Regions from separate parts of the Terrihabitans aquatilis genome, predicted to be linked through region 1. Evidence: predicted binding sites of a transcription regulator. Region 1 holds the regulator's gene; the other holds the start of a gene.
The links. Region 1 encodes HrcA, which represses chaperone genes, less so after heat shock. Its sites were predicted from a motif close to GTTAGCACTCNCNNNNNGNGAGTGCTAAC; they were not measured.

Region 1 (3,424 bases):
ATGCCTGTGCCCAGAACGAGCGCGATGATCCAGGCGATTATGGAGACCTGAAGAGTTATCCAAAGGCCGTGGAACAGCAGGTCCAGATAGGTGCCGTTGCCCTCGGGCGAGAGCTCCCAGAAGATGTTCCAGTTCCAGTTGTAGCTCATGCCCGGTGCTCTGACGAAAAGGCACCAGGCGCGCAAAGCGCCTGGTGCCGGTAAGGATGGCTCGGGTTCATACCGAACGCGGGATCAGTTCTGATAATCCTTCGGATCACCGGAATCCGTCGGATTTGCAATGACCTTCTTGAAGGCTTCGCCGACGGGCAGGTTCAGGTTGATGCCGCGGGGCGGAATCGGCTGCGTGAACCATTTGTCGTAGATGCCGTTGATCTCGCCGCTCGTGTAGATCTTGGTCATGGCCTCATCGACGACCTTCTTGAAGGCCGGGTCGTCCTTGCGGAGCATGATGCCGTAGGGCTCGGTGGACAGAGCGTCCTCGGAGATCACGTAGAGCGAGGGATCCTTGGCGTTGGCCGCGAGGCTGGCGAGCAGGATGTCGTCCATCACGAACGCGGCGGCGCGATCGGTCTCGACCATGAGGAACGCCTCGGCGTGGTCCTTGGCCGGGATGATGCGCATGCCGAGGTTCTGCTCGGTGTTCATCTCGTTGATCTGCTTGATGTTGGTCGTGCCGGCGGTGGAGACGACGGTCTTGCCCTTGAGGTCGGCTACGGTCTTGAAGTTGTTGGACTTCTTGGACACGAAGCGGTTCGCCGTCACGAAGTGCGTGATGGTGAAGGCGACCTGCTTCTGGCGCTCGAGATTGTTGGTGGTCGAGCCGCATTCGAGATCGACCGTGCCGTTGGCGATCAGCGGGATGCGGGTCGCGGAGGTGACCGGGTTCAGGGCAACCTTCAAATTGGGCTCGTTCAGCTCGGCCTTAACCGCATCGGCGATCTTCAGGCACAGTTCATGCGCGTATCCCACGACCTGCTGCTTGTCGTCGTAGTACGAGAACGGGATCGAGGAATCGCGATGGCCGATCGTGATCGTGCCGCGTTCCTTGATCTTCTGAAGGGTGCCGGTGAGTTCCTGGGCGCCGGCCGGGGCGGTGAGCCCGATGGCGGCAGCCACAATGAGAAAGAGACGTCCCTTGCGCATGTTCTCTCCTGGTTCGGCGTTTATGCCCGATTTTTCGAGCGCTTATGCCTGATTTTTGGCCTTGCTCATGGCCTGGTCAGATCGTGCCCCGTCTTCTGCATCCCTGTCCAGAGGGGGTTTCCCCAGACGAAGCATAAATCATTCCAAAGTGAACAACGGCGTGGATTTGGCCCGGTTGCACCAATATCTGTAACGGGCAACGGACCGGAGGAGAAAACGTGCCGCGCAATCGTGTGCCAGCCGAGGATGCGGGTTTCGCACTGTCCGATCTGAGCGAGCGTTCGCGCGAGATCTTCCGCCAGATCGTCGATTCCTATCTTCTCACCGGGGAGCCCGTGGGGTCGCGCAATCTGTCACGCGTGCTGTCGGCGCCCCTGTCGCCGGCATCCGTGCGCAACGTTATGGCGGATCTGGAAAATCTGGGCCTCATCCATGCTCCGCACACCAGTGCGGGCCGCCTGCCGACCGAAACCGGACTGCGCTTCTTCGTCGATGCGATGCTTGAGTTCGGCGACGTGTCGGAGACCGAGCGCCGTTCGATCGAGGCCGAGGTCGCAGGCTCGAACCGGTCGCGGTCGGTGGAGGATATCCTGTCGCAAGCCTCGACGCTGCTGTCGGGCGTGTCGCGCGGGGCGGGCGTGGTGCTGACCAGCAAGCAGGACGTGCGGCTGAAGCACATCGAATTCGTTCAGCTCGAACCCCGCCGGGCGCTCGTCGTGCTGGTGGCGGAGGACGGGTCGGTGGAGAATCGGCTGCTGCCCCTGCCGCTTGGACTGCCCGCGTCGGCGCTGGTGGAGGCCAGCAATTTTCTCAATGCGCGGGTGCGCGGGCGCACGCTTCTGGAGGCGCGCGCCGAGATCGAGGCGGCGCGCATCGCAGCCTCCGCGGAGCTGAACGACCTGACGGCGGGGCTGGTGGAGGCGGGGCTTGCGGATTGGGGCGAGGGGGACGGGGATCAGCGCCGCCTGATCGTGCGCGGACAGGCAAACCTTCTGGGCGACCTCAGGGCGCTGGAAGATCTGGAGCGCGTGCGGCTGCTGCTGGACGATCTCGAAAGCAAGAAAGAGGTGATCGAGCTCCTGGGCCGGGCCGAGACGGCGGACGGCGTGCGGATCTTCATCGGCTCGGAGAACAAATTGTTCTCGCTGTCCGGCTCGTCGATGATCGCGGCGCCGTTCCGCGACCGGCGCCAGCAGATCGTGGGCGTGCTCGGCGTGATCGGCCCGACCCGGCTGAACTATGCCCGGATCGTGCCGATGGTGGACTATACCGCGCGCCTGGTCGGCCGGCTGGTGGGAGAGAATTGAGCCGCCGTCTCAGTGCAGGCTGACGGTTTCCAGCTCGTGCTCCCAGGCATTGGCGAAGGCGGCCTCCAGCGAATCCGTCAGCAGGATGGGCGTGCCGTCCGCGCCGAGAAGGGCGAACAGCTGCATGCCCGGCTCGAGGTCCGGAGCCTGCGGGAACAGCCGGTTGACCTCCTCCGATAGCATGGCGCGCACGTAAGCGATCTTGCCGTCGCCGAGACCCGCGAGCTGGGCATCGGTGAACATGCTGTGGCCGGACGTGTTGGTCTTGCTGGTGTCGATCATGATGGTACGCCTCCCGGCCCCGTACTAGCGGGCCGCAATGTCGATCTTTCGGACGGTGCGCGCGGGCTCCGGCCGGGCGAGATCGATGGTCAAAAGGCCGTGCGACAGGTCCGCGGCGAGGACGTCCATCCCCTCCGCCAGCACGAAGACGCGCTGGAACTGGCGCGCGGCAATGCCGCGATGCAGGAACATTCTCGGTGCTTCCTCGGTCTGGCGGCCGCGGATGGCGAGCTGGCCATCCTCGATCGTGACCGTCAGCTCTTCCGGCTTGAAGCCGGCGACCGCCAGCGTGATGCGGATGCGCTCCGGGACCTCGGCCTCGGCCGGCAGCCGCTCCACATTGTAGGGCGGGTAGCCGTCTCCGCTCCTCGTGGAGCGGCCGATGGCCCGTTCGATGTCCTCGAAGCCCAGCAATAGCGGGCTTGAGAGGGAAGTCATGCGCGTCACGTCAAAGCCCTTTCGGAAAGCAGCTTTGGGAAGGTGAGACCCGGAAAGCGGCATCTCTCGTTGCCCTAGAATTTGGGGAGAACGGGGCCGCTTGCAAGTGTGCCGATGCGTGCGCCGATCAAGTGCCCGTGTGCGCCGATGCACGAACGCGTGTGCCCATAGTAGGACTACCGATCCGGCCGGGCGCACCCATATGGGGCGGACCTTCCACGGAACAGCACCCCTCCCATGCAGCAGCCGATC
Region 2 (3,424 bases), on a different contig from region 1:
GCACATGGCCGCGCCTTTCCTCGGCACGGCTTCGCAGATGCTGCTGTTTCATGCGCCGGTCCTGATCGCGCTCGGGCTGTTCGGCCGCTTTGCCGGCGCCGGGCGCGCGTTCGTGGCTGGAGGCGTCGTTCTTACGGTCGGAACAATGCTGTTCTCCGGCGATCTGGTGATGCGCCATTTCGTGGGGCAGAGCCTGTTCCCGATGGCGGCGCCCACTGGTGGCATGTCGATGATGGCGGGCTGGCTCATTCTCGGCATTGCCGCGTTATTGCCACGTGGCCGCGCAATGGATTGAGCGTCTTTGCTCAAGCCGTTAAGAACCCAATCTCTTCTTCACCGGAACTGCGCCGCATGACCTCCGACGTCTCCCCCCTCGATCGCGCCCGCATCCTGGCTGAGGCGCTGCCGCACATGCAGCGCTATGACGACGCAACCGTCGTCGTGAAGTACGGCGGCCACGCCATGGGCGAGGAGAGCGCCGCCCGCGATTTCGCCCGTGATATCGTGATGCTGAAACTGTCGGGCCTGCATCCCATCGTCGTCCATGGCGGTGGTCCGCAGATCGGCTCCATGCTGAAGCGGCTGAACATCGAGAGCCGTTTCCATGACGGTCTCCGCGTCACCGATCAGGAGACGATGGAAGTCGTCGAGATGGTTCTGGGTCTCGTCAACAAGGGCATCGTCGCCGCCATCAACGCGGCCGGGGGCCGCGCCATCGGCCTGAGCGGCAAGGATGGCCACATGGTCACCGCACGCAAATATGCGCCTCTCAACAGAAGCGTGCCGACCGGCGGCGATGATGTCGATCTCGGTTTCGTGGGCGAGCCGGAGGCCGTCGATCCGGCCGTCCTGACGCTTGCCTCGCAGTCCGACATCATTCCCGTGGTGGCGCCCGTCGCCGCCTCGCGGTGGGGCGAGACCTTTAACGTCAATGCGGACACGTTTGCCGGCGCCATCGCCGGCGCGGTGCGTGCTCGCCGCCTCCTGTTCCTTACGGACGTTCCCGGCGTGCTGGACAAGGAAAAGACGCTCATCCGCAAGATGACGATCAATGAAAGCCGCATGCGCATCGCCGACGGCACCATTACGGGCGGCATGATCCCGAAGGTCGAAACCTGCATCGACGCGCTGGAACGCGGCGTGGAGGGCGTGGTGATCCTCGACGGCAAGGTGCCGCACATCGTGCTGCTGGAGCTCCTGACCGATCACGGTGCCGGCACTCTCGTCACGCGCTGAGGTGAGCCCGATGGCCGAAGATACACGTCCTGAGCGACGCGGTTTCGAACGCGTCGATACCTGGATCTTCGACCTCGACAACACGCTTTATCCGCCGTCCTGCCGTCTGTTCGAGCTGATCGACCAGCGCATGATGATGTTCATCGCCGACCGCTTCGGCATGGACGGCATGTCGGCGCGCGCCCTGCAGAAGGATTATTACCGCCGCTATGGCACCAGCCTGCGCGGCCTGATGGAGGTCGATGGCGTCGACCCGCACGAATTCATGGATTTCGTGCACGATGTTTCGCACGAACGATTGGTGCCGAATCCGGCCCTGATCGAGGCGATCGGCGCGCTGCCCGGGAAACGGTACGTGCTGACGAATGGCTCGCGCAATCACGCCGAGCGGTGCGCGGCCTCGCTCGGGCTTGGCGATCTCTTCCACGACATCTTCGACGTGGCGCAGGCCGATTTTGTGCCGAAACCCGAACGTGCCGCCTATGACCGCTTCGTCAGCCTTTTGGGCGTGAAGCCGGAGCGCGCGGCCATGTTCGAGGATCTGGCGCGCAACCTCGCGGTTCCTCACGCTTTGGGCATGACGACCGTTCTCGTGGTGCCCGCCGATGAGGACGTTCCCGAACGCGCAATGCACGCGGAGGACAGCCTTCAAGGGCCCTATGTCGACCACGTCACGGACGATCTGGCGTCATTTCTGACAGCTGCCATGGGCGAACGGCGATAAGCCGTACACCGGGCGGCGACACCGCCATATTGACGTCGTATCGGATCGTCATGGTGGGGTGTGGCCGCAAAGAAAATGCCCGGCGGTTCGCGCCCGTTTCCTTGACAAAATCCACGCCTCGTCTTACCTCCCGATCGCCTTTGGCACTCACCCCGCGTGAGTGCTAACGGCACCGAAATTCGAGGCTCGCCACCCGGCGAATACCTGAAGGAAAACCCACCATGAACTTCCGTCCGCTGCACGACCGCGTGGTCGTCCGCCGCCTGACCGCTGAAGAGAAGACCAAGGGCGGCATCATCATTCCCGACACCGCCAAGGAGAAGCCCCAGGAGGGCGAGATCGTCGCTGCCGGCTCCGGCGCGCGCGACGAATCCGGCAAGCTTGTCCCGCTCGACGTGAAGGCTGGCGACAAGGTTCTGTTCGGCAAATGGTCGGGCACCGAAGTCAAGATCGACGGCGAAGACCTTCTGATCATGAAGGAATCGGACATCCTCGGCGTCATCGCCTGAGCATCCGCCCCTTTTCATCTCTGAATTCAGACAAGGAACACATCAATGGCCGCGAAAGACGTACGTTTTTCCGCCGATGCCCGTGAGCGGATGCTCCGTGGCGTCGATATCCTCGCCAACGCCGTCAAGGTCACGCTCGGTCCGAAGGGCCGCAACGTCGTCATCGACCGCTCGTTCGGCGCGCCGCGCATCACCAAGGACGGCGTGACCGTCGCCAAGGAGATCGAGCTCGAGGACAAGTTCGAGAACATGGGCGCCCAGATGGTGCGCGAAGTGGCCTCGAAGACCAACGACCTCGCCGGCGACGGCACCACCACCGCGACGGTTCTGGCCCAGGCCATCGTCAAGGAAGGCGCCAAGTTCGTTGCCGCCGGCATGAACCCGATGGACCTGAAGCGCGGCGTCGATACCGCCGTTGCCGCGGTCATCGAGAGCCTCAAGGCTTCGGCCAAGAAGATCAACTCGTCCGATGAAGTCGCGCAGGTCGGCACCATCTCCGCCAATGGCGAGAAGGAAATCGGCGACATGATCGCGCATGCGATGCAGAAGGTCGGCAACGAGGGTGTCATCACCGTCGAGGAAGCCAAGACCGCCGAGACCGAGCTCGAAGTGGTCGAGGGCATGCAGTTCGACCGCGGCTATCTCTCCCCGTACTTCATCACGAACGCGGAGAAGATGATCGCCGACCTCGAGGATCCCTACATCCTCATCCACGAGAAGAAGCTGTCCGGCCTGCAGGCGATGCTTCCGGTTCTCGAGGCTGTCGTGCAGTCCTCGCGTCCGCTCATCATCATCGCTGAGGACGTCGAAGGCGAGGCTCTGGCCACGCTCGTCGTCAACAAGCTGCGTGGCGGCCTCAAGGTCGCGGCCGTCAAGGCTCCGGGCTTCGGCGATCGCCGCAAGGCCATGCTCGAGGACATCGCCATCCTGACGGGCGGCCAGGTGATCTCCGAGG

Region 2: groES (co-chaperone GroES) is a predicted target of HrcA. The motif match lies at 2,100-2,128, and genes of this name have one in related genera.

Annotation. Positions count from the first base shown of each region.
Region 1 is NZ_JBOCUO010000002.1:398,344-401,767, reverse strand. Features, by position in the region: gene ACQ6S1_RS07925 (amino acid ABC transporter permease) at 1-149, opposite strand, end outside; gene ACQ6S1_RS07920 (amino acid ABC transporter substrate-binding protein) at 234-1,145, opposite strand; gene hrcA (heat-inducible transcriptional repressor HrcA) at 1,364-2,452, shown strand; gene ACQ6S1_RS07910 (BQ00720 family protein) at 2,462-2,734, opposite strand; gene ACQ6S1_RS07905 (Hsp20 family protein) at 2,759-3,172, opposite strand; gene ACQ6S1_RS07900 (ABC transporter ATP-binding protein) at 3,410-3,424, shown strand, end outside.
Region 2 is NZ_JBOCUO010000003.1:699,451-702,874, forward strand. Features, by position in the region: gene ACQ6S1_RS14300 (DUF423 domain-containing protein) at 1-295, shown strand, start outside; gene argB (acetylglutamate kinase) at 352-1,236, shown strand; gene ACQ6S1_RS14310 (pyrimidine 5'-nucleotidase) at 1,247-1,960, shown strand; gene groES (co-chaperone GroES) at 2,182-2,469, shown strand; gene groL (chaperonin GroEL) at 2,515-3,424, shown strand, end outside.